2 regions of the Streptomyces sp. NPDC049597 genome follow, and region 1 is predicted to be linked to the other one. Evidence: predicted binding sites of a transcription regulator. Region 1 holds the regulator's gene; the other holds the start of a gene.
What was found. Region 1 encodes HrcA, which represses chaperone genes, less so after heat shock. Its sites were predicted from a motif close to TTNGCACTCNGNNNNNCNGAGTGCNAA; they were not measured.
Positions count from the first base shown of each region.

Region 2: the regulator HrcA is predicted to act here: its motif matches at 6,726-6,752, upstream of groL (chaperonin GroEL).

Region 1 is NZ_JBFAOY010000001.1:455,679-471,345, reverse strand. It holds gene lepA (translation elongation factor 4) at 1-631, shown strand, start outside; gene AB0K02_RS02165 (AMP-dependent synthetase/ligase) at 988-2,877, shown strand; gene AB0K02_RS02160 (ATP-binding SpoIIE family protein phosphatase) at 3,118-5,076, shown strand; gene hemW (radical SAM family heme chaperone HemW) at 5,104-6,336, shown strand; partial or broken gene AB0K02_RS02150 (Uma2 family endonuclease) at 6,437-7,010, shown strand; gene AB0K02_RS02145 (DUF3097 domain-containing protein) at 6,994-7,800, opposite strand; gene AB0K02_RS02140 (MBL fold metallo-hydrolase) at 7,827-8,549, opposite strand; gene hrcA (heat-inducible transcriptional repressor HrcA) at 8,713-9,729, shown strand; gene dnaJ (molecular chaperone DnaJ) at 9,730-10,866, shown strand; gene AB0K02_RS02125 (nitronate monooxygenase) at 11,378-12,451, shown strand; gene AB0K02_RS02120 (16S rRNA (uracil(1498)-N(3))-methyltransferase) at 12,448-13,191, shown strand; gene AB0K02_RS02115 (hypothetical protein) at 13,468-13,980, shown strand; gene AB0K02_RS02110 (S41 family peptidase) at 14,026-15,667, shown strand, end outside.
Region 2 is NZ_JBFAOY010000020.1:22,081-37,747, forward strand. It holds gene AB0K02_RS22110 (MFS transporter) at 1-256, shown strand, start outside; gene AB0K02_RS22115 (protein kinase) at 300-2,153, shown strand; gene AB0K02_RS22120 (hypothetical protein) at 2,157-2,375, opposite strand; gene AB0K02_RS22125 (hypothetical protein) at 2,372-2,593, opposite strand; gene AB0K02_RS22130 (helix-turn-helix transcriptional regulator) at 2,709-3,551, shown strand; gene AB0K02_RS22135 (DUF397 domain-containing protein) at 3,532-3,741, shown strand; gene AB0K02_RS22140 (hypothetical protein) at 3,947-4,786, shown strand; gene groL (chaperonin GroEL) at 4,974-6,596, opposite strand; gene AB0K02_RS22150 (cold-shock protein) at 6,909-7,112, opposite strand; gene AB0K02_RS22155 (MoaD/ThiS family protein) at 7,519-7,794, opposite strand; gene thrC (threonine synthase) at 7,791-9,095, opposite strand; SAM riboswitch class I at 9,113-9,257, opposite strand; gene AB0K02_RS22165 (glucosyl-3-phosphoglycerate synthase) at 9,374-10,315, shown strand; gene AB0K02_RS22170 (hypothetical protein) at 10,354-10,572, shown strand; gene AB0K02_RS22175 (trehalose-6-phosphate synthase) at 10,630-12,012, shown strand; gene otsB (trehalose-phosphatase) at 12,277-13,122, opposite strand; gene AB0K02_RS22185 (DUF3263 domain-containing protein) at 13,133-13,369, opposite strand; gene AB0K02_RS22190 (extracellular solute-binding protein) at 13,511-14,728, opposite strand; gene AB0K02_RS22195 (ROK family protein) at 15,014-15,667, shown strand, end outside.

The DNA of each region.
Region 1 (15,667 bases):
CAAGATCGACGAGGTGCACGAGCCGGTCGTGCGGGCCACGATCCTCGCGCCGAGCGAGTTCATCGGCTCGATCATGGAGCTCTGCCAGACCCGCCGCGGCACCCTCCTCGGCATGGACTACCTCTCCGAGGACCGGGTCGAGATCCGCTACACCCTGCCCCTCGCGGAGATCGTCTTCGACTTCTTCGACCAGCTGAAGTCCAAGACGCGCGGTTACGCCTCGCTCGACTACGAGCCCACCGGCGAGCAGGCCTCCAGCCTCGTCAAGGTCGACATCCTGCTGCACGGCGACAAGGTCGACGCCTTCTCCGCCATCACCCACAAGGACCAGGCGTACGCGTACGGCGTCCGGCTCGTCGCCAAGCTCAAGGAGCTCATCCCGCGGCAGGCGTTCGAGGTCCCGGTCCAGGCGGCCATCGGCTCACGCGTCATCGCCCGCGAGACCATCCGCGCCATCCGCAAGGACGTCCTCGCCAAGTGCTACGGCGGTGACATCTCCCGTAAGCGGAAGCTGCTGGAGAAGCAGAAGGAAGGCAAGAAGCGCATGAAGATGGTCGGTTCCGTGGAGGTGCCGCAGGAGGCCTTCATCGCGGTGCTGTCCAGCGACGAGGGCGGCAAGAGCAAGAAGTAGGCGGGAGACCGGGCGGCCGAGCGCGGGGCGGAAGCGGCCCCCTGCCTCGGCCGCCCGGTCCGTCCGCACCCGCTTCCCGGGCCTACCACTCTTCGCTTCCCCCGCGCGTACCGAAAAGCGCCCGTCCGGCCCTAGACGGGCGCTTTTCGGCCACCGGGCGGGCATGAATCGTTACATGTACACGGCATCGACCCGTGGCTGCGGAGAGCGGACCTGCGTTCCGTTCGTTATGAAGCGGCAGCCCGCAGGCTCTTACGCGCCGCCGATGTGCGCTCTACCCTGATCACGGCTCGATGGTTACTCGCCAGTTAAACAACCAGCCAGTCGTGCATGTTGCCGCAGGCCCGGAGGACGTCGTGAGCGAAACCCAGACCCAGATCGAGAACCGACCGCCATCGGTGGCGACTCTCTTCACCGAGCGCGTGTCGGCCACGCCGAACGGCGAGGCCTACCGCTACCCGGTGCCCCCCGCCTCGGGGACGGGCCCCGACGACTGGAAGTCCCTGAGCTGGGGCGAGGCCGCCGAGCGGGTCTACGCCATCGCGGCCGGCCTGATCGACCTCGGGGTCGCCTCCGAGGAGCGGGTCGCGCTCGCCTCCTCCACCCGCGTGGAGTGGATCCTCGCCGACCTCGGCGTCATGTGCGCGGGCGGAGCGACCACCACCGTCTACCCGTCGACCAACGCCGAGGAGTCGGCGTACATCCTCGCCGACTCCGAGAGCCGGGTGCTCATCGCCGAGGACGCCTCCCAGCTGGCGAAGGCCCGTGAGCGCCGCGCCGAGCTGCCCGAGCTGCGCCACGTCGTCGTCTTCGACGCCGAGGGCGTCGAGCCGGACCCCGCCGACCCGGAGGGCTGGGTGCTCACCCTCGCCGACCTGGAGGCACGCGGCGCGGCGTACCTCGAGAAGCACCCCGAGGCCGTCAAGGAGCGGGTCTCGGCCATCACCGCCGACCAGCTCGCGACGCTCATCTACACCTCCGGCACCACGGGCCGCCCCAAGGGTGTGCGGCTGCCGCACGACAACTGGTCGTACATGGCGAAGGCCATCGCCGCGACCGGGCTCGTCACGAAGGACGACGTCCAGTACCTGTGGCTGCCGCTCGCGCACGTCTTCGGCAAGGTGCTGACCTCCGGCCAGATCGAGGTCGGGCACGTCACCGCCGTCGACGGCCGTGTCGACAAGATCATCGAGAACCTGCCGGTGGTCCAGCCGACCTACATGGCCGCCGTGCCCCGCATCTTCGAGAAGGTCTACAACGGGGTCGCCGCCAAGGCACGGGCGGGCGGTGGCGCCAAGTACAAGATCTTCCAGTGGGCCGCCGGCGTCGCCCGCGAGTACGCCAAGGTCTCCCAGGACAACTTCCGCCGCACCGGTACGGCGTCGGTGCCCTTCGGCCTCGGCGTCAAGCACAAGGTCGCCGACGCCCTGGTCTACGCGAAGCTCCGCGACGCCTTCGGCGGCCGGCTGCGCGCCGCGGTCTCCGGCTCCGCCGCGCTCGCGCCCGACATCGGCTACTTCTTCTCCGGCGCGGGCATCCACATTCTGGAGGGCTACGGCCTCACCGAGTCGAGCGCCGCCTCCTTCGTCAACCCCGGGGAGGCGTACCGCACCGGCACGGTCGGCAAGCCGGTGCCCGGCTGCGAGGTGCGCATCGCCGACGACGGCGAGATCCTGCTGCGCGGCCCCGGCATCATGGAGGGCTACCACAAGCTGCCCGAGAAGACGGCCGAGGTCCTGGAGCCCGACGGCTGGTTCCACACCGGCGACATCGGCGAGCTGTCCGCGGACGGCTACCTGCGGATCACCGACCGCAAGAAGGACCTGATCAAGACCTCCGGCGGCAAGTACATCGCTCCGGCCGAGGTCGAGGGCCAGTTCAAGGCCGTGTGCCCGTTCGTCTCGAACATCCTCGTCCACGGCGCGGACCGGAACTTCTGCACCGCGCTCATCGCCCTCGACGAGCCCACGATCCTCGGCTGGGCCGAGGAGAACGGCCTGGGCGGCAAGTCCTACGCGGAGGTGGTCGCCTCGCCGCAGGCCGAGCAGCTCATCGACGGCTACGTGAAGCGGCTCAACGAGGGCCTGCAGCGCTGGCAGACCATCAAGAAGTTCCGCCTGCTGCCCCGCGACCTGGACATCGAGCACGGCGAGCTGACGCCCAGCCTCAAGCTGAAGCGCCCGGTCGTCGAGCGGGAGTACAAGGACCTCATCGACGAGATGTACGCGGGGTCCCGCGAGGACTGATCCGCACGCCACCGGGATACGCCGCACGACCGCGACACAGGCGTGCGGCGTGATCCTCGCAACACACCCCCGCGACCAGCGCAAACATGAAACGGCCCCACCCAGTTCGGTGACTCCGTGCTTATGAACGGGCTCAGTCTGTCACCCTGTCGGTGTCATAGCGGCGCACACAGCACCGACCAGGAGCCGCACGTGGGGTCCATTCCGTTGCAGCGGGACACCGGCAACCGGCCCGCACCCATGTCCGCCGGGTGGCCGGACGCCGACGGCGCGGGGGTGCGCGTCAGCCTGCCCGGGAACCTTCTGGCTCCCGGCACCGCGCGGCGCCTCGTCCGCACGGCCGTCGCCGAGTGGACGGCACTCGGGCTGTTCGACGCATGCTCCTGCTGCGACGGCCCGGCCGGCGGCTGCCCGCCCGGCACCCCCTGCCCCGAGCGGCTCGCGGACGACGCCGCCCTCGTCGCAGGCGAGCTGGTCACCAACGCCGTCGTCCACGCGGGCACGGCCGCCGAGCTCGTGTGCCGGTACGAGCAGCCCGCCGAAGAGGACGACACCGCGGCCGCCCTGATCGTCGAGGTCTCCGACCACCATCCCGACCGGCCCGTCCACAGCCATCCGCACGGCTTCGACCAGTCCGGCACCCCCGACTACGGACGCGGCCTCCATCTCGTCGCCGCCCTCGCCGAACGCTGGGGCATCACCTACCGCGCCGCGCTCAAGACCGTATGGGCACGGCTGCCGCTCGACGGCCGGGGCAGCCGGCCGCGGACCGGCGACGACCCCGTGGACCCGCACAGGACCGAGCCCGTCGCCGGCGCCAGTCCCGAGGAGCCCGCGCCGGGGCGGGACGACCACGAATGGCTCGCCCGCGGCGGGGCCGCCTCCTTCCTGGCCGAGGCGTCCGATCTGCTCGCCGGCCAGCTCGACGAGAACATGGTCGCCGCCCTCGCCGGACAGCTCCTCGTGCCGCGTCTCGCCGACTGGTGCGCGGTCTGGCTCGACGACGAGACCGGCCGGCACGGGCTGCGCGAGCCCGGCCGCACGGCCCCGGCGCCGCGTCTCGCCGGTGTCTGGCACCGCGACGAGTCCGCCGTGGAACACCTGCGGGAGGCTCTCGGCACGGAGGCGCCCAAACCGCCCGACCCGGGCTTCCAGGGCTCCGTGCCCGTCCCGTGGCCGGTCGTGTCCCGGGAGGGCGTCCCGGGAGCGCACGCGGGCGGCCACGGCAGCAGCGGGGCGGCCCTCGCCTACCGGCTGGCCGCCGGCGGGCGCGGGCTCGGCGTGCTCGTCGTCGCCCAGCAGGACGCCGCCCGGCTGCCCGACGAAGTGACCGCCCTCGTCGAGGACTTCGCCCGCCGGGTCGCGCTCGCGATCAGCGCCGCCCGCGAGTACACCCGGCAGGCGACCATCAGCCGCGTCCTGCAGCGCGGGCTGCTGCCCAGCAAGGTCGGGCAGATCCCCGGCGTCGACACCTGCCTGGTGTACGAGCCGAGTGGGGACGGCGTGGCAGGAGGCGACTTCTACGACGTCTTCCCGGCCGGGTCCAGCGGCCGCTGGTGCTTCGTGCTCGGCGACGTCCAGGGCAGCGGCCCCGAGGCCGCCGTCGTGACCGGGCTGGCCCGCCCGTGGCTGCGGCTCCTCGCACGGGAGGGCTACCAGGTCGGCCAGGTGCTCGACCGGCTCAACGGCCTGCTCCTCGACGACGCCATGGAGGCCGCCGAGGCCGCCGCCCTGCTCGTCACCGGCGGCCACGGCCCCGGCCTGCCGGACGGACAGCACTCCCGCTTCCTGTCCCTGCTCTACGGCGAGGTCGTGCCCTCCCCGGACGGCCGCGGCGGCGCCCGGTGCACCCTCGCGAGCGCCGGTCACCCCCTGCCGCTGCTGCTGCGCCCCGACGGGACGGTCACCGTGATCGCGGAGCCGCAGGTGCTCCTCGGGGTGGTCGACGACGTGGCGTACCGGAGCAGCACGTTCGACCTGGCGCCGGGCGAGACGCTGCTGTGCGTCACGGACGGGGTGACCGAGCGGCGCTCCGGACCGCGCATGTTCGACGACGGGGACGGTCTCGCGACGGTCCTCGCCGGGTGCGCGGGGCTGTCGGCGAAGGGCGTGGCGGAACGGATCAGGGCGGCGGTGCACGCGTTCGCGCAGACGCCGCCCGGGGACGATCTGGCGCTGCTGGTGCTCCAGGCGGGATGACGCCGCGGGTGAAGGACAATGGGGGGCATGCCTTCCGTACTGCCCGACGGCGAGCCCGTGCCCGAGGACGGCTCGCTGCCCGCGTCCGCCCTCGACGGCGCGGGTGAGCGGCCGCTCGCCTTCTACCTGCACGTGCCGTACTGCGCGACGCGCTGCGGCTACTGCGACTTCAACACCTACACGGCGACCGAGCTGCGCGGCTCGGGCGGCGTGCTCGCGTCCCGCGACAACTACGCCGAGACGCTCGCCGACGAGATCCGGCTGGCCCGCAAGGTCCTCGGCGACGACCCGCGCCCGGTGCGGACGGTGTTCGTCGGCGGCGGCACACCGACGCTGCTCGCGGCCGGTGACCTCGTACGGATGCTGGACGCGGTGCGGGAGGAGTTCGGGCTCGCCGACGACGCGGAGATCACCACGGAGGCGAACCCGGAGTCGGTCGGCCCGGAGTATCTCGCGGCCCTGCGGGCCGGCGGCTTCAACCGGATCTCCTTCGGCATGCAGAGCGCGCGGCAGCACGTGCTGAAGGTGCTCGACCGCACGCACACGCCGGGCCGGCCGGAGGCGTGCGTCGCGGAGGCGCGGGCGGCGGGCTTCGAGCACGTCAACCTCGACCTGATCTACGGCACGCCGGGCGAGAGCGACGACGACTGGCGGGCGTCCCTGGAGGCGGCGGTCGGCGCGGGACCGGACCATGTGTCGGCGTACGCGCTCATCGTCGAGGAGGGCACGCAGCTGGCGCGGCGCATCCGGCGCGGCGAGGTCCCCATGACCGACGACGACGTCCACGCGGACCGCTACCTGATCGCGGACGAGGTGCTGTCGGGCGCCGGATACGACTGGTACGAGGTCTCCAACTGGGCCACCTCGCAGGCCGGCCGCTGCCTGCACAACGAGCTGTACTGGCGCGGCGCGGACTGGTGGGGCGCGGGCCCCGGAGCGCACAGTCACGTGGGCGGGGTGCGCTGGTGGAACGTGAAACACCCCGGCGCGTACGCGGCGGCGCTCGGTCAGGGGCGCTCGCCCGGTGCGGGCCGTGAGGTGCTGACGGCGGAGGACCGCCGGGTGGAGCGGATCCTCCTGGAGCTGCGACTGAGGGACGGCTGCCCGCTCGATCTCCTCAGGCCCGCCGGCCTGGCTGCGGCGCGCCGCGCCCTCGCCGACGGGCTCCTGGACCCCGGCCCCTACGCGCGGGGCCGCGCGGTGCTGACCCTGCGGGGGCGGCTGCTGGCGGACGCGGTGGTGCGGGACCTGGTGGACTGATCACTCAGGCGGGGGAACCGCTGCGGATCGCAGGTGCGGCCCCTACCCTGATGCCTAGGCTGCCGCTCACAGGCCGCGGCGGAAGTGGAGGGCCACGGAGATGACCGCTGTGGATGATCACCGGATGACCGAGTTCTTCGAGAGCCTCGAGGTTCCCGAGGGGGTCAAGGTGGAGCTCCTCAGGGGGAAATCGTGATGACGGCGGGGCCGGACCTGGTCCACAACCCTCTTCGTGCAATCTGTTCAGGACGCGATTCCTCGGGATCGCTGGCACCGGTTGCAGACTCAGGACGTCGACATCCTCCGAGAGGCCAGCGAGCCGCAGCCCGACCTCGTCGTACTGGCACGGGACGCGGCTCCCGCATCCCGGTCGGCTGTTGCCTTCCGCACTCGTCACGATGCTGGTCGAGGTGGTGTCCAAGACAAGCAAGCTCCGTGACTACGTGACCAAGCGGTCGATCTACGCCGCCGGGGGTGTACCCGCGTACCTGATCATCGACCCCTCTGCTGCCAAGTGCGTGGTGCTGACCGAACCCGGCGGCAGCGGTGAGCAGGCCGACTATCGTACGGAACGAACCAGCAAGTTCGGAGAGCCAGTCCCTCTCGACGCCCTCGGCCTGACGCTCGACACCTCGGACTTCGGCACCCTGCCGGACGTCACGCAGGCTCCGTGACGAAGTCGATCAGCTCCTCCACCCGCCCCAGCAGCGCCGGCTCCAAGTCCTTGTAGGACCGCACACGCGACAGGATGTGCTGCCAGGCCGCACCCGTGTTGTCCGGCCAGCCCAGTGCCCGGCACACCCCCGTCTTCCAGTCCTCGCCGTGCGGGATCCTCGGCCACGCCGCGATGCCCAGCGACGACGGCTTCACCGCCTCCCACACGTCGATGTACGGGTGGCCCACGACCAGCACGTGCGGGTCGGTCACCGAAGCCGCGATCCGGGACTCCTTGGAGCCGGCGACCAGGTGGTCGACCAGCACGCCCAGGCGGGCGTCCGGGCCCGGGGCGAACTCGGCGACGATCGACTGGAGATCGTCGATGCCGTCCAGGTACTCCACGACCACGCCCTCGATGCGCAGGTCGTCTCCCCACACCCGTTCCACGAGTTCGGCGTCGTGGCGGCCCTCCACGTAGATCCGGCCGGCGCGGGCGACCCGGGCACGGGTGCCGGGGACCGCGACCGAGCCCGAGGCCGTACGCGCGGGGACGGCCGGCGCCGGCGCGGACGGGCGGACCAGCGTGACCACCTTGCCCTCCAGCAGGAAGCCCCGCGGCTCCAGCGGGAAGACCCGGTGCTTGCCGAAGCGGTCCTCCAGCGTCACGGTGCCCGCCTCGCAGCGGATCACCGCTCCGCAGAAGCCGGTCGCGACCTCCTCCACCACCAGATCGGGCTCCGCGGGTACCTCCGGGACCGGTGCCGACCGCTTCCACGGAGGTGTCAGGTCAGGGCTGTAGCTGCGCATGTCGGATGACGATACGACCGGTCGCCCTACGACACGCCGAAACGCGCCGCCAGCTCGTCACGCTGCGTCCGCACGAACGCCGCGTCCACCGCCGCGCCGTGCCCCGGCACGTACAGCGCGTCCTCGCCGCCGAGCGCGAGCAGGCGGTCGAGCGCCGCCGGCCAGCGCGAGGTGATCGCGTCCGGGCCCGCCTGCGGCTCGCCCGACTCCTCCACCAGGTCGCCGCAGAAGACGACCTCGGGGTCGCCGGGCACGAAGAGGGCGAGGTCGTGGCCCGAGTGGCCCGGTCCGACGTTGGCCAGCAGCACCCGGCGGCCGCCCAGGTCGAGCGTGCACTCCCCGCTCACCAGGTGGTGCGGCAGCGCCAGCAGATCGGCCGCCTCCGCCGCCGCGGCCGCCGGGACACCGTGCCGCACCGCGTCGGCGCGGATCGCGTCGCGTTCGCGGCTCAGCAGCGTGTCCACGCCGACCGCCCCGTAGATCTCCGTACCGGCGAACGCCGCCGTGCCCAGCACATGATCGAAGTGCGGGTGGCTCAGTGCGATGTACGTCACGCGGCGTCCGCCCGCCAGCGCCTGCGCCTGGACGCGGAGCTCGGCGCCCTCACGGATCGTCGAGCCCGTGTCGTACAGCAGGACGTGCTGCTCGCCCAGCACGAGGCCGACGGTCGCGTCCCAGGCCGGCAACCTGCGCCGGCCGACTCCGTCGGCCAGCCGTTCCCACCCGAAGTCTTCCCAAGCGGCGTCCATACGGCGACGCTATCCGCATCGACCAGCACAGGTCTCGCGGTAGCGTGGTCGGCCGCCCTTGCTAGGGGCGTACCCCGCCGCCGTACACTGGCCGGGGGAAGCTGGCACTCGGCCGTATCGAGTGCCAGGACACACCAAGGACCGGCAGCTGGAGGTGCGCGCGATGCTCAGCGAACGCAGGCTCGAAGTCCTGCGCGCCATCGTCCAGGACTACGTCGGCACCGAGGAGCCCGTCGGTTCCAAGGCGCTGACGGAACGCCACAAGCTCGGTGTCTCCCCGGCCACCGTCCGCAACGACATGGCCGTGCTGGAGGAGGAGGGCTACATCGCCCAGCCCCACACCAGCGCCGGCCGCATCCCCACGGACAAGGGCTACCGGCTGTTCGTCGACAAGCTGGCCGGCGTCAAGCCGCTGTCGTCCCCCGAGCGCCGGGCCATCCAGAACTTCCTGGACGGAGCCGTCGACCTCGACGACGTCGTGGGCCGCACGGTCCGCCTGCTCGCGCAGCTGACCCGGCAGGTCGCCGTCGTCCAGTACCCCTCGCTGACCCGCTCGACCGTCCGGCACGTGGAGCTGCTGTCGCTGGCGCCCGCCCGGCTGATGCTCGTACTGATCACGGACACCGGCCGGGTCGAGCAGCGGATGGTCGACTGCCCCGCGCCGTTCGGCGAGACGTCGCTGGCCGACCTGCGGGCCCGGCTCAACAGCCGCGTCGTCGGCCGCCGCTTCACGGACGTGCCGCAGCTGGTGCAGGACCTGCCCGAGTCCTTCGAGACGGAGGACCGCGGCACGGTCTCCACCGTGCTCGCGACCCTGCTGGAGACGCTGGTCGAGGAGACCGAGGAGCGGCTGATGATCGGCGGCACCGCCAATCTCACCCGCTTCGGACACGACTTCCCCCTGACGATCAGGCCGGTGCTGGAGGCGCTGGAGGAGCACGTCGTGCTGCTCAAGCTGCTCGGCGAGGCCAAGGAATCGGGCGTGACCGTGAGGATCGGGCATGAGAATGCCCACGAGGGACTGAACTCCACGTCCGTCGTCTCGGTCGGCTACGGTTCGGGCGGCGAGGCAGTCGCCAAACTCGGCGTGGTCGGACCGACCCGCATGGACTACCCCGGAACGATGGGAGCGGTACGCGCAGTGGCACGTTACGTCGGACAGATCCTGGCGGAGTCGTAAGTGGCCACGGACTACTACGCCGTACTCGGCGTGCGCCGCGACGCATCGCAGGACGAGATCAAGAAGGCCTTCCGCCGCCTCGCGCGTGAACTCCACCCGGACGTGAATCCGGACCCGAAGACGCAGGAGCGCTTCAAGGAGATCAACGCGGCGTACGAGGTGCTCTCGGACCCGCAGAAGAAGCAGGTCTACGACCTCGGCGGCGACCCGCTGTCCCAGGCCGGCGGCGGTGGTGCGGGCGGCTTCGGCGCGGGCGGCTTCGGGAACTTCTCCGACATCATGGACGCCTTCTTCGGAACGGCGTCGCAGCGCGGGCCCCGTTCGCGTACGCGGCGCGGCCAGGACGCCATGATCCGCCTGGAGGTCGAGCTCAACGAGGCGGCCTTCGGCACGACCAAGGACATCCAGGTCGACACGGCCGTGGTGTGCACGACGTGCTCCGGCGAGGGCGCGGCGCCGGGCACCTCCGCGCAGACCTGTGACATGTGCCGCGGCCGCGGCGAGGTCTCGCAGGTCACGCGGTCCTTCCTGGGCCAGGTCATGACCTCCCGTCCGTGCCCGCAGTGCCAGGGCTTCGGCACCGTCGTGCCGACCCCGTGCCCGGAGTGCGCGGGAGACGGCCGGATCCGGTCGCGCCGCACGCTCACCGTCAAGATCCCCGCGGGTGTCGACAACGGCACGCGCATCCAGCTGGCCGGAGAGGGCGAGGTCGGCCCGGGCGGCGGCCCCGCCGGTGACCTGTACGTCGAGATCCACGAGATCGCGCACCCGGTCTTCCAGCGACGCGGCGACGACCTGCACTGCACGGTGACGATCCCCATGACGGCGGCGGCGCTGGGCACGAAGTGCCCGCTGGAGACGCTCGACGGCATCGAGGAGGTCGACATCCGGCCCGGCACGCAGTCCGGCCAGTCGATCCCGCTGCACGGGCGCGGCATCACGCACCTGCGCGGAGGCGGCCGGGGCGACCTGATCGTCCACGTCGAGGTGACGACGCCGACGAAGCTGGACCCGGAGCAGGAACGGCTGCTGCGGGACCTGGCGAAGCTGCGGGGCGAGGAGCGGCCGACGGGCCAGTTCCAGCCGGGGCAGCAGGGTCTGTTCTCGCGTCTGAAGGACGCGTTCAACGGGCGTTAGCCCGTGGGGTTCCCCACCCCGTCCCTCCCGGGACCGGGGGCTCTGCCCCTGGATCCCGCAGCACGCTTCGCGCGGTGCCGTCGAACCTCTCCTGTGGCCTGGCGGCCGTGGGAGAGGCCCGGACGGGCGGGATCTCCCCCGCGAAATCCAGGTCTGCCGGGGTGTGAGGTGCGGGGTGTCTCCCCACCGGTCGGCCGGGCCGGACGTGCCGCGGGCAGAGCCGGCCCGTCCGCGGTTGAGGCGCGGTGTTCGGGCGCAGCCGGCGAACACCGCGCGAAGGACGGTACGGCTCCGGGGCGCACCCCGGTGACGAGAGACGGGGTACGAACCACGGCCGCCAGGCCGTAGGGGGATCGAGGCGCTGCGGGTCCACCCAGGGGGTCGGGCGGACGCCCCCGTTCAGGGGGAACAGGCGTGGGAGGGACAGGGCGCCGCAAGCGCCACCCGGCCCGGCCCAGCGGGGCGGAATCCTCGATTCGGTCGGGGGACCGGGGCATGCGACGATGCGTGCATGTCGTCCGCGCTGACCGGTCTTTGCCGTTATCCGATAGTGCAGGCCCCCATGGCGGGGGGTGCGTCCTGTCCGGAGCTCGCCGCCGCCGTGTCCGACGCCGGCGGGCTCGGGTTCCTCGCCGCCGGGTACAAGACGGCGGACGGCATGTACCAGGAGATCAAACAGATCCGCAGCCGCACCGCGAGCCCCTTCGGCGTCAATCTGTTCATGCCGCAGCCCGGCACGGCCGACCCGGCTGCCGTCGAGGTCTACCGGCATCAGCTCGCCGGTGAGTCCTCCTGGTACGAGACCCCGCTGGGCGACCCCGACGCGGGGCGGGACGACGGCTACGAGGCCAAGCTCGCGATCCTGGTCGACGACCCCGTCCCGGTCGTCTCCTTCACCTTCGGCTGCCCTTCGCGCGACGCGCTCGCCGCCCTGTCCGCCGCCGGCACGGTCACGGTGGTCACCGTCACCACGCCGGAGGAGGCGCAGGCCGCGCAGTGGGCGGGTGCCGACGCCGTGTGCGTGCAGGGCATCGAGGCGGGCGGCCACCAGGGAACGCACCGCGACGACCCGGCCGCGGACGGCTCCGGCATCGGGCTGCTCTCCCTGATCCCCCTGGTGCGCGAGGCGGTGCACCTGCCGGTCGTCGCGGCCGGAGGCCTGATGCGGGGCGCTCAGATCGCCGCGGTGCTGGCGGCGGGAGCGAGCGCCGCGCAGCTCGGCACGGCGTTCCTCGTCTGTCCCGAGTCCGGGGCGAACGCCCTCCACAAACAGGCCATGACCAATCCCCTCTTCGCCCGCACCGCGTTGACCCGTGCCTTCTCCGGGCGGCCGGCGCGCGGGCTGGTGAACCGCTTCATGCACGAGCACGGCCCGTACGCCCCCGCCGCCTACCCCGAGGTCCACCACCTGACGAGCGGGCTGCGCAAGGCGGCGGCGAAGGCGGGGGACCCGCAGGGCATGGCGCTGTGGGCCGGGCAGGGCCACCGGTTGGCCCGCGAGCTGCCCGCCGGGCGGCTGGTGGAGGTCCTCGTCGCGGAACTCGACTCCGCGCGCGCCGCGTTGGCGATGGGGGGTGCGCGATGACCGCCCCCGTCTTCGTCGTCGAGTCGCTCGAAGGCGTCGCGCCGGGCGGCGTCGTCACCCTGGACGGCCCCGAGGGACGGCATGCCGTGTCCGTACGGCGGCTGCAGGCGGGTGAGGAGATCGTCCTGACGGACGGTCAGGGCCGCGGAGCCGCAGGCACCGTGCTGGCCACCGAGGGCAAGGACCGGCTGACGATCGAGGTGCGGGAGTGCCCGGCCGAGCCGGAACCGGCGCCGAGGATCACCGTCGTCCAGGCGCTGCCCAAGGGTGACCGCGGCGAACTCGCCGTGGAGACGATGACCGAGACGGGCGTGGACGCCGTCGTGCCGTGGGCGGCCGCGCGCTGCATCACGCAGTGGAAGGGCGAGCGCGGGGCCAAGTCGCTGGCCAAATGGCGTTCCACCGCGCGGGAGGCGGGCAAGCAGTCCCGCAGGCTGCGCTTCCCCGAGATCGCGGAGGCGGCGACGACCAAGCAGGTGGCCGCGCTGCTGGCGGCCGCGGACTTCGCGGCCGTGCTGCACGAGGAGGGCGCGGAGCCGCTGGCCACCGCCGAACTCCCCGAAAAGGGCTCGATCGTGCTGGTCGTCGGCCCGGAGGGCGGCGTGTCCCCGCAGGAGCTGGAGGCGTTCGCGGAGGCGGGTGCCAAACCGTTCCGCCTGGGTCGCAGCGTGCTGCGCACGTCGACCGCCGGAACCGCGGCGACTGCCCTGCTGCTGGGACGCACGGGCCGCTGGTCCTGAGCAGGAGGGGCCGCGTGGCGGGACCGCCCGCGGCAGCCGGCCCGGCCGGGTGACGGCCCGTCACCGGGCGGCATTGGCTCAGCCCGCCGCGGCAGCGACCGGACCGCGCCTGACGCGCGTAGGCGTGTGGCGCACCGCCCGGCGGAACACCGCCGCATGGCCGACGGCCGGCCGGCGTGTGCGGCTGGTCCTCCTGGTCGTGGACGGACCGTACGCGCACCACGCTGGCCGCAACCGTCCTTTTCCCGCGCCCTCGTGGATGGCACGCTGCCACCCATGAGTGTGCTCAGAGCCGTGGTCGCCACCGGCGCCTGCGCAATCGCCGTCGCGGGCCTCGCCGCCTGCGACCCGGCCGCCGGCGGGCTCGACTCCGCCGCCGTGGCCGTCACCACCGACCGGACCGCGACCGCCACGCTGGAACGGCTGACCGTCGACGTGGCGTGGCTCAGCTGCACCGCCACCGTGAACAGGGTGGCGAGCCCCACGGCCACCACCCCGGCGCCGGGCAGCGCGACGGTCGACTGCCGGGGAGAGACCGAATCCGGCCAGGTCATCACCATCAAGGGCAAGGTGACCGACGAGCGCGCCGGACAGTGCGTACGGGGGGATCTGACCGCCCGGATCGACGGGAAGGTCGCCTTCCAGGCCACCATGCTCGGCGACTGCTCCGCCGCGCCGAGCAGCACCGCGCCCGGCACGAGGGGCCCCGGGACCAGCGCGCCGCCCCGGCCGGGCCCCACGGTCACCGTCACCGAGACCGTCACCGTGACCGCCGTTCCGGCCAAGTGATCCAAAGCCTCACGCGGGGGCCCTCCGCCTGCCTAGGGTGACGGTGTGACGCACCCTGCCTACCTCCGGTTTCCCCATCTGCACGGCGAGTCGATCGCCTTCACCGCCGAGGACGACGTCTGGGTGGCGCCGCTCGACGGCGGCCGCGCGTGGCGCGTCAGCGCCGACGACGTGCCCGTGAACCATCCGAGAATCTCGCCCGACGGCACGCGCATCGCCTGGACCTCGTATCGCGACGGCGCGCCCGAGGTGCACGTCGCGCCCCTCGACGGCGGGCCGTCGGACCGCCTGACCCACTGGGGCAGCTACAAGACCTCCGTACGCGGCTGGACCCCGGACGGCCACGTGCTCGCGCTCACGACCCACGGGCAGGCGTCGTTGCGCCGCACCTGGGCGCAGGCCGTCCCCCTCGACGGCGGCCCCGCCGCCACCCTGCCCTACGGGCCCGTCGGCGACGTCGCCTTCGGGCCGCAGACGCTGTTGCTCTCGGCGACGATGGGACGTGAGGCCGCGGCGTGGAAGCGCTACCGCGGCGGTACCGCGGGCAAGTTGTGGATCGACGCGGCGGGTGACGGAGAGTTCGTACGCCTCCACGAGGGCGTCGACGGCAACATCGAGTACCCCCTGTGGGTCGGCGAGCGGATCGCGTTCCTGTCCGACCACGAGGGAGTCGGCGCGCTGTACTCCTCGCTGCCCGACGGCTCCGACCTTCGCCGGCACACCGACATCGAGGGCTTCTACGCCCGCCAGGCCGCCACCGACGGCACCCGCGTCGTCTACACCTGCGCCGGCGAGCTGTGGATCCTCGACGACCTGGCCGGCGCCGAGCCGCGCCGGCTCGACATCAGGCTCGGCGGTCAGCGCACCGATCTGCGCTCCCGCCCCGTCGACGCCGACCACAACCTCGGCGACGCCGCCCCCGACCACACCGGCCGCGGCAGCGCCGTCGAGGTCCGCGGCGGCATCCACTGGGTCACCCACCGCGGAGGGCCCGCGCGTTCGCTCGCCGTGGAGCCCGGCGTGCGGTCCCGGCTGCCGCGCACGTTCCGCGTGGACGGCGAGGAGCACGTCGTCTGGGTGACCGACGCCGAGGGGGACGACGCGCTCGAGTTCGCGCCGGCGACCGGGCCCGCCGCGGGCGCCACGCCCCGCAGGCTCGCCGCCGGCCGGATCGGCCGCGTTCTCAGCCTCGCCGTCGCGCCCGACGGCAGCCGCGCGGCCGTCGCCTCGCACGACGGCCGGGTGCTCCTCGTCGAGCGCGAGTCCGGCGAGGTCCGCGAGGTCGACCGCGGCGAGCACGGCGACGCCACAGGGCTCGTCTTCTCACCCGACTCGGCCTGGCTCGCCTGGTCGCACCCCGGCCCCAGCCCGCTGCGCCAGATCAAACTCGCCAACACCGGCGACCTGACGGTCTCCGAGGCGACACCGCTGCGGTTCAAGGACTTCCAGCCCGCCTTCACGCTCGACGGCAAGCACCTCGCCTTCCTCTCCGAGCGGTCCTTCGACCCGGTCTACGACACGCACGTCTTCGACCTCGCCTTCATCGGCGGCTGCCGGCCGCACCTGATCACGCTGGCCGCCACGACGCCCTCGCCGTTCGGGCCGCAGCGGCACGGGCGGGCCTTCGACCCGGACAAAGACGGTCCGTCCGACTCCGCGGCGGACGAGGGCGCCGCGCCCGTCACCC
Region 2 (15,667 bases), on a different contig from region 1:
CGCGTTCCTCGTCTTCCAGTTGGCGGACGTTCTCGCCGACGTACGCCTCCAGGCGGCGATCACCGGCCCGAGCCGCGCGACGGTCACCTCGCTGACCGGTCTGGGCACGAGCCTCGCGTCCCTGGCCGCCTACGGCGCCTACGCGGCCCTGTCCTCGAGCGTGTCGCACGGCGTGGTCTTCGCGCTGCTGGCCGTGCCGTACCTGGCGGTTGCCGTCGCCCTGGGGCGGGGCGGGCCGGCCCGTTCCGTCTCCTGAGGAGGGTGCGGCAACCGGTCCGCTCTGAGCTAGCCTGTCGGCCATGCACGGGGGATTAGGTGATCACTCCAATGTGAGCGGCAGCGGGGCGAAGCCCCTTGAGCCGTCGGATCCGCGGCGGATCGGCTCGTTCGCCCTTCTCGGCGTCCTGGGCTCGGGGGGCATGGGCCGGGTCTACCTCGGTACGGCGGCGGGGCAGTACGCCGCGGTCAAGCGGATGCCGCCCGCCCTCGCCGAGGACCAGAACTTCCTGCGCCACTTCGGGCATGAGCTGGACAACCTGGCGAGGCTGCCTGCCGGGGTCAGCGCGCGGCTGCTCGCCGGCGACCGTGTCGCCCAACCGCCGTGGTTCGCCACGGAGTACATCCCGGGGATCACCCTGAGCGAGGCGCTGCGCCTGCACGACGGCCCGCTGCCGGTGGACAGTCTCTGGCGGCTGCTGCGCGACGCGGCGGACGGCCTCCGCGCCGTGCACGCGGCCGACATCGTGCACCGCGACCTGAAGCCCTCCAACGTCATGCTGACGCTCGACGGCCTGACCCTCATCGACTTCGGCGTGGCGCGGGCGGCCGACCAGAGCAGGCTGACGCGGACGGGCGTGGCCATCGGCACACCGGCGTACATGGCACCGGAACAGGCCGTGGCGGACCGCCGGTTGTCGCCCGCGGCGGACGTGTTCGCGCTCGGCAGCCTGCTGCTGTACGCGGCGAACGGACGCCCGCCGTTCGGCGACGGGTCCGGGCCCGGCCTGCTCTACCGCATCGTCCACACCGACCCCGACCTCGGCCGGCTGCCCGAGGCCGACTCCGAGCTGTCGGCCCTCGTCGAGTCGTGCCTCGCGAAGGCCCCCTCCCAACGGCCCACGGCCGACGAGCTGTTCGACCGCGCCCGTGGTCATGTGCCGGCCGCGGTGACCTCCCTGTGGCCTCCTGCCGTCATGGACCGGATCACCGAGCGGGCCGCCTTCGCCGCGAACCCGCCGCCGGCGGTCGAGCCCGAGCCGGATTCGCCGGCTCCCGCGCCCGCCCAGCCTGCGAGCGGGCCCGCGGCGCCCGAGGCGAGCGCCACCGCTCCCCGCACGCCGCGCGAACGCCGCACCCGCGTGCTGATCCTGGCGATGCCCGTCGTGGTGGTCGTGGGCACGACCCTCACCATCGCCCTCGGCCCCTTCGACCGCTCGTCCGAGGGCGCGGGTCCCGGCGCCTCGACCCCGACGGCCGTCGTCTCGCCCTCCGGGTCGGCGACCGGCGGGCCATCCCCGAAGCCCAGCCCGCCGTCGTCCCGCCCTCCGGGCCCCCAGCCGGGATCGAGCTCGTCGCCCGCTTCCCCGGGCGCCCCGGGCGGTGGCGGGAACGACGGCACGGGAGACGCCGGCGCCGGAAGCGCCGCCGGAGGCTCGGCCGGCTCCGGCGGCTCCGGCTCCGGCGGTTCGAGCGGCTCGGGCGACTCCGGCACCACAGACGGGGACAAGCCCCCGGTCCAGTCCCCGCCCTCGGGGACGTACCTGCTCAAGGGCGCCGCGACGGGCAGGTGTCTGGCCGACTCGTACTCCGCCTACTCGGGCTCGTCGGTCTCCAACTCGGTGTGCGGCGCGCCGTCGGGCAACGGGACCACCATGAACTACCGGTGGACGTACGAACCAATCTCGGGCACCACGTTCCGGCTGGTCAGCCGGGGCACCGGCCGTTGCATCGAATCCCGGAGCCACGCGGGGATCGCGATCGTGGACTGCAACGGCTCCGAGGCCCAGGCATGGCAGACCACCGCGACGAAGCCGAGCGGCCACACCCTGCAGAACGTCGCCGACAAGATCTGCCTGGCGATGCCCAGCTCCATCGGCTTCGAGTCGGCCTCCTGCGATCCCTCGGACACGGCACAGCTCTGGCGCAACTCCTGACCACTACGGCAGCCGCCCCAACGCGTTGCGCTCCCGCACCCGGGCGCGCAGGACGTCCCCGGGCAGGGCAGGCCGTACGTCCCCGGGCGGGCAGTCCCACTCCCGGCCACCACCCGGCGGGCGCAGCTGCACGTACGTCCCGACGCACCCCATCACCACGCCCACCCGCCCGTCGCGCGTGTCGACGGCGTACTCCCCGAGCTCCGGGACGTCGGCCGTCACTTCTCCAGCCCCTGCAGGACGGCGGCCAGCCGCAGTGCCGTGTCGAGGTTGCAACGCCCCAGGTCCACCAGCGGATACGGCATGTCGCTCGCCAGCGAGACGGGGTCGACCCGCAGCGACGGCAGTGTCACCGACACCACGCCGAGCCCGTCCCGGAGCTGTGCGACCACCTCCTCGGCGGCCCGCAGCCGCTCCCCCGAACGCACGACCTGCCCCATGCCTGGCACCTCCACCACTGAGTGTTCGCTTTCCTCACCCAGCGTGTCCGAGCGTCGCTAGCCTGGGAAGAGACGGTGACCCAACAACGCGACCTGCTGAGCCAGGAGTTGCACCATGCCCGGACCCAAGGATCTCGACCCGTCCACGTCCCCCAGGGCGCTGCTCGGCGCGGAACTGCGCCACGCCCGCATGAAAGCCGGCCTCACGCAGGACGAGTTGGGCCGCCCGCTGTTCGTGAGCAGCTCGTACATCGGCCAGATGGAGGCGGGCACGCGCCGCATCCTCCGCGAGCACGCGGTCCAACTGGACGAACTGTTGGACACGGACGACTTCTTCGCACGCAACTGCGAGGTGTCCGGCAAGTCGCGCTACCCGGACCACTTCGCGGAGGCGGCGGAGGCGGAGGCGATGGCGGAGACGATCAGGGAGTACGCGCCGCTGCTGATTCCTGGCCTCTTGCAGACGGAGGCGTACGCACGGGCGGTGTTCCGGGCATACCAGCCGACGGCGACGGAGGATGTCATCGATGATCTGGTGGAGGCGAGGCTCGACCGCGCGCGCCTGCTGACCGATCCCACAAGACCGTTGTTATGGGCCGTATTGGACGAGGCGGTGTTACGTCGGCAGGTGGGCGACAAGGCGGTGACGGCAGAGGCCCTGCGACATGTTGCGGGGCTTGCACGACGCCATCGCATCATCGTGCAGGTACTGACCTTCGACGCGGGAGCGCACGCGTCGATGGGCGGCGCTCTCAAGCTGATGACCTTCCATGACGCACCCCCACTCGCCTATCTGGAGGGCCCGGGCACTGGCCAGTTGGAGGATTGTCCGGCCACGGTCACCCGCCATCAGCTGGCCTACGATCTCGTCAGGGCCAGCGCACTGTCGCCGGAATCATCCTTGGCCCTGATCGAGTCAGTGGCGGAGGATTACACGCATGAAGACCAGCAGCCCTGAGTACGACCTGACGACGGCAGTCTGGCTCAAGTCGAGCTACAGCGACGGCAGCGGCGGCAACTGCGTGGAGGTCGCCACAGCCCACCCCGGCATCGTTCCCGTCCGCGACTCCAAGAACCCGGACGGCCCGCGCCTGGTCTTCCCGGCCGCCGCCTGGTCCGCCTTCGTCACGAACCTCAAGACGGCGTAACCCCGTTTCCCGGAGCTCAAGTTACGAGAGTCGAGCGCTCTTGAGAGGAATGGGTGGATGGGCCTCAACCCACCCTCCCACCCTGCACGGTGACCGACTTGCCACGCAGCGTCATCACGCTCTAGCGTTCCGATAAACGACGACCCCCGCCCGGTGCGGGAACACCTGCGGGGGTCTCACCACCAGATCGAAACGGACTCGATCCATGGCTGACGGCCACTTTAGTGCTGCCCCGCATCCCCTCGCCAACCCCGGCTACGGCAAACGGACGGTCCCGGGCCAGCCTCCCTGTACCGCCGACGACTTCACGCATCTGCGGCCCCGCGAAGCCGCCATCGCCGCGTACATCGACAAGCTGCCGGACACCAGCGACATCTCGGTGAAGACGCTGGCCAAGTACACCCCGTACGGCCAGTGGGCGGTCGGCAAGGCGCTCAACTCCCTCATCGCGGCCGGCCATCTGCGGCGCGGCCTGGAATGCGTGACGTCGGCGTCGGGCAGCTCCCAGTGGGTGACGCGCACCTGGTGGTCGCGTGCCGCGCGGGACGACGCGTGGTGGGCGGCGTACCAGCGGGGCGACGTGCCGGAGGAACGGCCGCCCCGGCCCACTCGCTCACGGGCGTACATCCTGCTCGCCGCCCTCGGGCGGGAGAACCCGGTGATGTCGCTGTCCCACGCGGACTGCACGACCCTCGCGCCGCTGGTCGAGGAGTGGTTCGCGCGGGAGGCCACCGAGCGGCAGGTGCTGCACGCGCTCACGACCGGACTCCCTGCCCCGGTCCACCACCCGGCCGCCCTCGCCCGCCGCCGGCTGGTCGACAAGCTCCCGCCCGCGCCGCCGCCGAAGCCCCTCCCCGTACGCATCCTGGAATGCGGCGAGTGCGGGCGTCCGGCCGGGGCGGGGGACCTGCGGTCCGGCAGGTGCGCCCACTGCCGAGGGACGCGGTCGGCCCCACCTCCGCCGCTCCCACCCTCCCGCGTCCGCGCCCTGGCGGCCGAGGCGAGAGCGGCGGCGTCCCGCCCACCCGAGACGACACACACATGACCTTGCCCGTAGTCCGTCTGCGGAAGGTCGTCGAGGACGAGATCCGCGTCGCCGCCTGCCGGTACCACTACGAGCGCTGAGGACGGACGGCCGCGGGCGGCCCCGGGAGACGCCCGAGGGCGGCACCCCTGGGAGTGGGGTGCCGCCCTCGGTCCGTACAGCGTGCGAACTGCCGATCCGTGAAGGATCAGAAGTCCATGTCACCGCCCGGCATGCCGCCACCGGCAGGCGCGGCGGCCTTCTCCGGCTTGTCGGCGATGACGGCCTCGGTGGTGAGGAACAGCGCCGCGATGGAGGCCGCGTTCTGCAGGGCGGAACGGGTGACCTTCGCGGGGTCGATGATGCCCTCGGCGATCATGTCGACGTACTCGCCGGTCGCGGCGTTCAGACCGTGGCCGACGGCCAGGTTGCGCACCTTCTCGACGACGACGCCGCCCTCGAGACCACCGTTGACGGCGATCTGCTTCAGCGGGGCCTCCAGCGCGAGCTTCACGGCGTTGGCGCCGGTCGCCTCGTCGCCCTGGAGCTCGAGCTTCTCGAAGACCGAGGAAGCCTGGAGCAGCGCCACGCCACCACCGGCGACGATGCCCTCCTCGACGGCCGCCTTCGCGTTGCGGACGGCGTCCTCGATGCGGTGCTTGCGCTCCTTGAGCTCGACCTCGGTCGCGGCGCCGGCCTTGATGACGGCCACGCCGCCGGCCAGCTTCGCGAGGCGCTCCTGGAGCTTCTCGCGGTCGTAGTCCGAGTCGCTGTTCTCGATCTCGGCGCGGATCTGGTTGACGCGACCGGCGACCTGGTCGCTGTCACCGGCACCGTCGACGATCGTGGTCTCGTCCTTGGTGATGACGACCTTGCGGGCGCGGCCCAGCAGGTCCAGGCCGGCGTTCTCGAGCTTGAGGCCGACCTCCTCGGAGATGACCGTGCCGCCCGTGAGGATGGCGATGTCGTTCAGCATGGCCTTGCGGCGGTCGCCGAAGCCCGGGGCCTTGACGGCGACGGACTTGAAGGTGCCGCGGATCTTGTTCACGACGAGCGTGGACAGGGCCTCGCCCTCGACGTCCTCGGCGATGATCAGCAGCGGCTTGCCGGACTGCATGACCTTCTCCAGCAGCGGAAGGAGGTCCTTCACGTTGCCGACCTTGGAGTTGACGATCAGGATGTACGGGTCGTCGAGGGACGCCTCCATACGCTCCATGTCGGTGGCGAAGTACGCCGAGATGTAGCCCTTGTCGAAGCGCATGCCCTCGGTGAGCTCCAGCTCCAGACCGAAGGTCTGGGACTCCTCGACGGTGATGACGCCTTCCTTGCCGACCTTGTCCATGGCCTCGGCGATGAGCTCACCGATCTGGGTGTCGGCGGCGGAGATGGAGGCCGTGGAAGCGATCTGCTCCTTGGTCTCGACATCCTTCGCCTGCTCCAGCAGGGCGCCGGAGACGGCCTCGACGGCCTTCTCGATGCCGCGCTTGAGGGCCATCGGGTTGGCGCCGGCGGCCACGTTGCGCAGACCCTCGCGGACGAGCGCCTGGGCGAGAACGGTCGCGGTGGTCGTACCGTCACCGGCGACGTCGTCCGTCTTCTTGGCGACTTCCTTGACCAGCTCGGCGCCGATCTTCTCGTACGGGTCCTCGAGCTCGATCTCCTTGGCGATGGACACACCATCGTTGGTGATCGTGGGGGCGCCCCACTTCTTCTCGAGGACGACGTTGCGACCCTTGGGACCAAGGGTGACCTTGACGGCGTCGGCGAGCTGGTTCATCCCGCGCTCGAGACCGCGCCGTGCCTCCTCGTCGAACGCGATGATCTTGGCCATGTGAAGTGGTCCTCCCGGACTGGGGTGGATTGCCTTCGGATCGCATCCGGCGCCCGCGACGGACGGTCTGCGTGCCGCGTGGTTCCTTGCCCCACCCGGCCTGCGGACCTCACCGACCCGATCCAAGTTCTGTCACTCTCACTCGGAGAGTGCTAACGCCAATGATTAGCACTCGACCCCTGAGAGTGCAAGCGCCTGACGCTCACGGCGACCGCCACGGCGCACGCACGAGGGGCCCGCATCCCGGTGACCGGGAGGCGAGCCCCTCGTGCGTGAGTGCGTCGGTGGCCGAACGCGCCTGGATCAATCGGATCAGACGGCGAGCTTGACCATGTCAGCCTGCGGACCCTTCTGGCCCTGCGAGATCTCGAACTCGACTCGCTGACCCTCTTCAAGGGTGCGGTATCCGTCCATCTGGATCGCGCTGTAGTGGACGAAAACATCCGCACCACCGTCGACCGCGATGAAGCCGTACCCCTTCTCCGCGTTGAACCACTTGACGGTGCCCTGAGCCATGCCTAACTCCCCTATTACTGGCCCTTGCACAGGACCGCACTTCGCGGACCCGGGTCAGACCTCACCCCAGCAGGAGGGGTGTGCGCCGGAACGCGTCGACCGCGGCTGAATGTATCTGCCCAACTGCCCTCTGCAACAGGTCAATCGGACGAGAAATCTGCGCAGGACCGATCGGCCGATCCATGCGAATTCATTGAATTCCGGGGCAAGTCGGGCCCGGCAAAGTGCCACTTTCGGCGCAATTCGATCGCTCACTTTGGCGCATTCTCGTGGAACGAGAACGCATTGCCGAGCGGCCGGCGGAGGGGGCTTCCCAGACTCTACCGCGCTCAACCATGCAGAATTGCCCCCTCCGCTTCTCTCGCGGAGGGGGCAATACCGATAACGCGGGATGACGCGTGGGAGATCAGCCGCCGGCGACGGCGGGGATGATCGAGACGCCCGCACCGTCCGGCGTCGCCGTCTCCAGGCCCTGCTCGAAGCGGACGTCGTCGTCGTTCACGTACACGTTGACGAAGCGGCGCAGCTTGCCCTGGTCGTCCAGGACGCGGGCCGCGATGCCCGTGTGGTTCTTCTCCAGGTCCGCGATGACCTCGGCCAGGGTCGCACCCTCGGCGGGGACCTCGGCCTGCCCGCCCGTGTACGTGCGGAGGATGGTGGGGATACGGACGTTGACGCTCATGCGAGGCCAGCCTCTCGGAAAGAGTCCAGGTTGGGTCGGATGACAGCGGTCATACCCGTCGTGGGCGCCACCGCGTCGAGGGTCTTGAGGCCGTCACCCGTGTTGACGACGACCGTGGTGAGGGACGGGTCGATGACGCCGGCCTCGATCAGCTTCTTCGCCACGCCGAGGGTCGTGCCGCCGGCGGTCTCCGTGAAGATGCCCTCCGTGCGGGCCAGCAGCTTGATCGCGTCCACGATCTGCTCGTCGGTGACGTCCTCGACCGCACCGCCGGTGCGGCGGCAGATGTCCAGCACGTACGGGCCGTCGGCCGGGTTGCCGATCGCCAGGGACTTGGCGATGGTGTCGGGCTTCTGCGGCTTGACCACGTCGTGGCCCGCCTTGAAGGCGACGGACACCGGGGAGCAGCCCTCGGCCTGGGCGCCGAAGATCTTGTAGGGCTTGTCCTCGACCAGACCCAGCTTGATCAGCTCCTGCAGCCCCTTGTCGATCTTGGTGAGCTGGGAGCCGGAGGCGATCGGGATGACGATCTGGTCGGGCAGCCGCCAGCCGAGCTGCTCGCAGATCTCGTAGGCGAGCGTCTTGGAGCCCTCGGCGTAGTACGGCCGGAGGTTGACGTTGACGAAGCCCCAGCCCTCGCCGGCCGGGTCCCCGATGAGCTCGGAGCAGAAGCGGTTGACGTCGTCGTAGTTGCCCTCGATGCCGACCAGTTCACCGCCGTAGACCGCGGCCATGACGACCTTGCCCTGCTCCAGGTCGTGCGGGATGAACACGCAGGAGCGGAAGCCGGCGCGGGCCGCGGCGGCGCCGACCGCGCCCGCGAGGTTGCCGGTGGAGGAGCAGGAGAGGGTGGTGAAGCCGAAGGCGCGGGCCGCCTCCAGGGCCTGGGCGACGACGCGGTCCTTGAAGGAGTGCGTCGGGTTGCCGGAGTCGTCCTTGACGAACAGCTTGCCGGCCTCGACGCCCAGCTCACGGGCCAGGTTGTCGGCCTTGACGAGCTTGGTCCAGCCCGGGTTCAGGTTCGGCTTGTCCGCGACGTCGGCCGGGACGGGCAGCAGCGGCGCGTAGCGCCAGATGTTCTCCGGGCCGGACTCGATGCGCTCGCGCAGGGCTTCGGGGTCGCCGCTCGGCACGTCGTACGCGACTTCGAGCGGCCCGAAACAGACCTCGCACGCGAAGATCGGACCGAGGTCGAACCGCTCGCCGCACTCGCGGCAGGAGAGCCCGGAGGCGGGGCCCAGGTCGACGGATCCGGCGGAACCGGCGGAGTCGTTGGTGGTGGCAACAGTCTGCACAGCCATGGAGGCGAGGCCCTTTCTCCTCATCTTCCCCGCGGCGCATCTCGCCGCGAGACGGAATTGGCACCTTCCCTAGCCGTGAGCCTCGCGCGATGTGCGCAGAGATCGGCTGGAGGGTTGCCGGGGCTTCAACGGGCCGTGTCCCTCTGCCCCTCTGGATGAGCGGTATTCGGTTGTCGGCGCGGCGACCCCGACATGCGGCCGTCCTGCGCGTTGTTCAAGACTGTAACCGAACCCCTGGACGCTTGAGATGGTCGTCCGATCCGCGAGATGGAGATCACGTGCTGGATGAGGTGGAGCGCTGGCTCGCCCGGCGGTCCTGGTCGGTGGCCGACCGCCCGCTCGGCCGGCTGCTGGCCGCCAAGAAGAACACCACGGTCAGCGTGGTGCTGCCGGCCCTGAACGAGGAGGAGACGGTCGGGGAGATCGTCTCCGCGATACGCGACGGGCTGATGTCGGGCCCCGTTCCGCTGGTGGACGAGCTGGTGGTGATCGACTCGGCGTCGAGCGACCGCACGGCCGAGGTGGCGGCCGCGGCGGGCGCGCGGGTGGTCCACCGGGACACCGTCCTGCCGCGCATACCGGCGGTGCCGGGCAAGGGCGAGGTGCTGTGGCGGTCACTGCTGGTGACCAGCGGTGACATCGTGTGCTTCGTGGACGCGGACCTGCGCGAGTTCTCCGCGGACTTCGTCGCCGGGATCGTCGGGCCGCTGCTGACCGACCCCGAGGTGCAGTTCGTCAAGGCGATGTACGACCGCCCGTTCGGTGGCGCCCCCGCTCAGGGCGGCCGGGTGACCGAGCTCGTGGCGCGGCCGCTGTTGAATCTGCACTGGCCGCAACTGGCCGGTTTCGTCCAGCCGCTGGGCGGCGAGTACGCGGCCCGGCGTTCCCTGCTGGAGCAACTGCCGTTCCCGGTCGGTTACGGAGTGGAGCTGGGGCTGCTGGTGGACGCCCTCAACCTGGTGGGGCTCGACGCGCTCGCCCAGGTCGACGTGGGCACGCGCAGGCATCGCCACCAGGACGGTCAGGCACTTGGCCGGATGGCGGCGACGATCTACCGCACGGCGCAACTGCGGCTGGCCCGGGGTCATTTGGTGCGGCCCGAGCTCACCCAGTTCGAGCGCGGCGAGCGCGGATTCGTGCCGCGGAACCACCCGGTGGACACCGAGGAGCGGCCGCCTATGCGCGAGATCGGTGAGTACGCGGCGCGTCGCGCGGCATAAGCCGGAACCTCTGTCCGTTCTGTCTAACTTTCCTATGTATGAACCTCATGGACCTCACCGACCTCATGGACGTCATGCGCGGGATCCAGGGCACGGCGCCGGCTCTGGCCGCCGAGGGGCCGCGGCACACCGGTGAGCCGGCCGGCACCGGTACGACCGCCGAGCAGCTGTGGCTGCTCGGCGGGGTCGCGCTCAGCCTGACCGCGGCGGGCGTGGTCGCCGTCGCCGCCGCCCGTGGCCGGAAACGTGACCACTGACCCGCGCCGCGGCCGCACGCACGTTTGAGGCAATACGGGACGGGCTAGGTTCGCCACATGGTCACCGACGCTGCTCAGATCCTCGTCGCCTCCAACCGCGGCCCGGTCTCCTACTCACCGGACGGCAAGGGCGGGCTGGAGGCCCGCCGCGGCGGAGGCGGTCTCGTCTCCGGCCTCTCCGCGATCGGCTCCGACGCGCGGTCGCTGTGGGTGTGCGCCGCCCTCGGCGACGGCGACCGCGAGGCCGTGCGGCGCGGGGTGAGCGAGCCGGGCGTGAGGATGCTCGACATCGATCCGGCCGTCCACTCCGACGCGTACAACGGCATCGCGAACTCGGTGCTGTGGTTCGTGCACCACATGCTCTACCAGACGCCGCTGGAGCCGGTCTTCGACCGGGAGTTCCGCCGGCAGTGGGACGCCTACCGGGTCTACAACCGCGCCTTCGCCGAGGCGCTGGCCGCCGAGGCGGCCGAGGGCGCGGCGGTGCTCGTGCAGGACTACCACCTCGCGCTGGTGCCGGGGATGCTGCGACAGATGCGTCCCGACCTGCGGATCGGCCACTTCTCGCACACGCCGTGGGCGCCCGCCGACTACTTCGGGCTGCTGCCGGACGACGTCGCCGAGGAGCTGCTGCGGGGGATGCTGGGCGCGGACCGGCTGGGCTTCCTGACGCGGCGGTGGGCGGACGCGTTCACCGCGTGCTGCGAGCGGGTCACCGGCGGCACCGGAACGACGCGGATCGGGGTCCACGGGCTCGGCGCCGACGCGGACTTCCTACGCGAGCGGGCGCACCGGCCGGACGTGGCGGAACGGATGGCGCAGCTGCGCGAGCAGGTGGGCGAGGGCCGCAGGACGATCGTGCGCGTCGACCGGACCGAGCTGTCCAAGAACATCGTGCGCGGTCTGCTGGCGTACGAGGAACTGCTGGAGACCCGCCCCGAGTGGCGCGAGCGGGTCGTCCACATCGCGCTGGCCTACCCGTCGCGGCAGGACCTCGCGGTCTACCGGGACTACACGGCCGAGGTCTCCCGGCTGGCCACCGAGATCAACGAGCGGTACGGCACGGCGGGCTGGACCCCGGTCGTCGTCCACGTGAAGGACGACTTCGCCCGCTCGCTCGCCGCGTACCGGCTGGCCGACGTCGCCCTCGTCAACCCGATCCGGGACGGCATGAACCTGGTCGCCAAGGAGGTCCCGGTCGTCTCGGACGCGGGGTGCGCGCTGGTGCTGTCCCGGGAGGCGGGGGCGTACTGGGACCTGGGCGAGGACGCGATCACGGTCAACCCGTACGACGTGACCGGCACGGCGGAGGCGCTGCACGCGGCGCTGACGATGCCGGACGCCGAACGGGCGGAGCGCACGAAGCGCCTGTCGTCGGCGGCGACGTCGCTGCCGCCGCGGCGCTGGTTCCTGGACCAGCTGGACGCGCTGCGAGGCTGAGAACCGGGGGCGCGGGGCGCGTGACGCCGGTGGGCGTGGCCGCTGCGCGGGGCTTTCCCCTACCCGCCCCTTCCCGAACCGGGGCTTCGCCCCAGACCCCGTACCGCGCTTCGCGCGGTGTCCTCAAACGCCGGACGGGCTGGATTTCGCTCCGCGACATCAGCCTCGTCGGCGTTTGAGGCGCGGGGGTCCGGGGGCAGAGCCCCCGGTTACGGGAAGGGGCGGGGAGGGGAAGCCCCGCAGGGCACCACCGGACCCGCCCCGCTAGACCCGTTCCGACAGCGCCGCCAGCAGCGACGCCACCGCGCCCGGCCCCGGCACCACCAGGTCCGCGCGCGACGCCAGTTCCGGGACCTCGGTGCCGCTGCACACCAGCAGGCCCGGCACCCCGTCCGACCGCAGCTTCTCGACCGCGCCGTACGCGGGCAGGTCGCCCAGGTCGTCCCCGGCGTAGAGCACGGCCGTGGCGCCCACCTCCCGCACGTACTCCGCCAGCGCGACGCCCTTGTCCATGCCCGGCGGGCGCAGTTCCAGGACCATGCGGCCCGGCTCCAGGATCAGGCCGTGGCGGGAGGCGAGCGCGGCGAGCGGTTCGCGCAGGGCCTCGTAGGCGCCCTGCGGATCCTGCGCGCGGCGCGTGTGCACGGCGACGGCCCGGCCCTTCTCCTCGATCCACGTGCCCTGCCAGGCGCCGTGGCCGTCGAGGAAGCCGGGCAGCTCCGCGCGCGCGGCGGCGACACCGGGGTGCGGCGCGGGCGCGTTCACGGTCCCGGTGACGGCGTCCCAGCGCTCGGCGCCGTAGTGCCCGAGGACCACCAGGTGGTCGAGGCCCTCGACACCCGCGAAACCTCCGTAGCGCACGGCGACCCCGGCGGGCCGGCCCGTGATCACCGCGACGGACGCGACCTTCGGGGCGAGGGCGGCCAGCGCCGGCACGGCGGCGGGGTGGGCACGCGCCTGCTCGGGGTCGGGCACGATCTCGGCGAGGGTGCCGTCGAAGTCGAGGCCCACGACGGCCCCGGCGGGACGGTCCAGCAGTGCCGCGAGCCCGTCGCGGCCTGCGGGGGTCGACGGCGTCGGCAGGGAGTGTGCGTACGGGGAGCTGCCCATGCACCCGACCTTATCGGCGACTTCTCCTGGCGTCCCTCACACGGCGAAGCCGGTTGACGGTGACAGGGTCGTGGGCGAGGGCGCGCGGGTCGTCGAGGAGGGCGTTGAGGAGCTGGTAGTAGCGCACCGGGGACATCCCCAGCTGCTCCCTGATCGCCCGCTCCTTGGCCCCGGGCCCGGCCCAGGACCGTCGCTCCACCCCTAGGACGGCGCACTCACGCTCGGTCAGCGTGGGCTCGTCGGTCATACGATCCAACCTATCGCCGCAGACGGGCGCGCGGGGACATCCGGCCCCACTCGGCCCCCACCGGACGCGCGGGGACCGGGCCCCGCTTCCCCACGGGACGCGTGGGGACATCCGTCCGCACTCGCCCCACGGAACGACCCGCTACTCCGCGGCTTCCGCCGCATCCGCCTCGCGGGCGATGCGGCCGAGGACACTCGCGGGGCTGCCGCCCGGCTCGACGGCCTTGCCGATGTTCTTCTTGATGCTCTCGCTGACCGCGGCCCACGACGTCTTGCCGACGGGCGGGAGCACCGAGCCGGGCAGCTCCTGGAGGAACGCCTTCAGGTCCTTGTGCGCAGGGTCGGTCTCCATCGCCTCGGAGGCGGACACGGTCACGGGGAGCAGGTCGTTCTGGTCGGCGAATTCCAGGACGTTCTCGTCGGCGAAGACGAAGTCGAGGAACGTGCCGATCTCCTTGCGGTGCCCGTTCTCCTTGAAGCCCATGATCCAGTCGGCGACGCCCATCGATGCCTTGGCCTCACCGTCCCGGCCCGGCAGGGCGACCGTGCCGACCTCGATGCCCTTCTTCTCGGCGGCCTGCAGGAGGGAGGGATGGCCGTTGAGCATGCCGACCTCTCCCCGCGTGAACGCCGCGAAGGCGTCCTTGCGGTTGAGCCTTCCGGGCGCGACCGGACCGGTCAGGCCCTCCTCGACGAGGTGCTCCTTCAGCCATGTGAAGGTGTCGATGTTGCGCTGGGAGTCGATCGCGTACGAGCCGACCGGGTCCGTGTAGCCGTCGCCGCCGCTGAGCAGCCACATCATCGTCTCGGCCTGGGCCTCCTCGGGGCCGAGCGGCAGGGCGAAGGGGTAGGCGGCGTCGGTGCCGGACTTCAGCTTCCGGGCGGCCTCCTCCAGGTCGGCCCAGGTCTTCGGCTCCTCCTCGACGCCGGCCTCGGCGAACAGCTCCTTGTTGTAGAAGAGCAGCCGGGTCGAGGCGACGAAGGGCAGTCCGTACTGGGTGCGCTTCTGTTCACCCGCCTCGGTGAGCGGGCCGAGGAAGTTGGACTGCACGGGGATGGAGAGCAGCTGGTCCGCGGAGTAGAGCTTGTCGGCGGCCGCGTAGTCGGCGTAGGCGCCGATCTGCGCGATGTCGGGGGCCTCTCCGGCCTCGACCATCTCGGCGACCTTGCGGTCGACGTCGTTCCAGGACTCGATCCGGACCTCGACGTCGATGCCGGGGTTCTCGGCCTCGAACGCGGCCGTGAGGCCGGCCCAGTAGGTCTTGCTGCTCTGGCCGCCGGCGAGGTCGTAGTCGGCGGCCACCAGCTCGAGGGTGACGTGGTCGGATCCGTTGCCGCAGCCGCTCAGCGCGACCGTCATGCCGAGTGCGGCGACTGCCGCGGTCAGACCTATGAAGGGCCGCTTCACGGCACTCCCCCACCCTCTGCTGTCAGTTGTCGTTTCGCCCCGGTAGGTCCCCCATGACGCCCTGCGAGACGAGCACCGATTCTTCCACGTCCGTTCATGAGGTCTACACCACTGCCGGTCTCGCTTTCGCAACGCCCGCCGCACCTGGCCCGTCACGCCACGCGGTTTTGTATGGCGCGACAACAATCCCCCCTACTGGACTAGACCTGTTCCCGGTCCACGCGCCACACTGTCTTCGTGAGACACGTCATCGCCCTCGATGTGGGCGGCACCGGCATGAAGGCCGCTCTGGTCGGGGCGGACGGGACACTGCTGCACGAGGCGCGGCGCCCCACCGGGCGCGCCCGGGGAGCGGACGCCGTCGTCGCGTCCGTCCTCGACTTCGCCGCCGACCTCCGCGCCCACGGACAGGCGCGTCTCGGCCGCCCGGCCGAGGCCGCCGGACTCGCCGTGCCCGGCATCGTCGACGCCGAACGCGGCATCGCCGTCTACGCCGCCAACCTGGGCTGGCGCGACGTGCCCCTCCGCGACCTGCTCGCCGAGCGGCTCGGCGGCGTGCCCGTCGCCCTCGGCCACGACGTGCGCACCGGCGGCCTCGCCGAAGGCAGGATCGGCGCGGGCCGCGGCACCGACCGGTTCCTCTTCGTCCCGCTCGGCACCGGCATCGCCGGCGCCATCGGCATCGACGGGGCCATCGAGGCCGGCGCGCACGGCTGCGCGGGCGAGATCGGCCATGTCGTCGTACGGCCCGGCGGCCCCGAGTGCGGCTGCGGCCGGCGCGGCTGTCTGGAGACCCTCGCCTCCGCCTCCGCCGTGTCCCGCGCCTGGGCCGCCGCATCCGGCGATCCGGGCGCCGACGCCGCCGACTGCGCCAAGGCCGTCGAGTCCGGG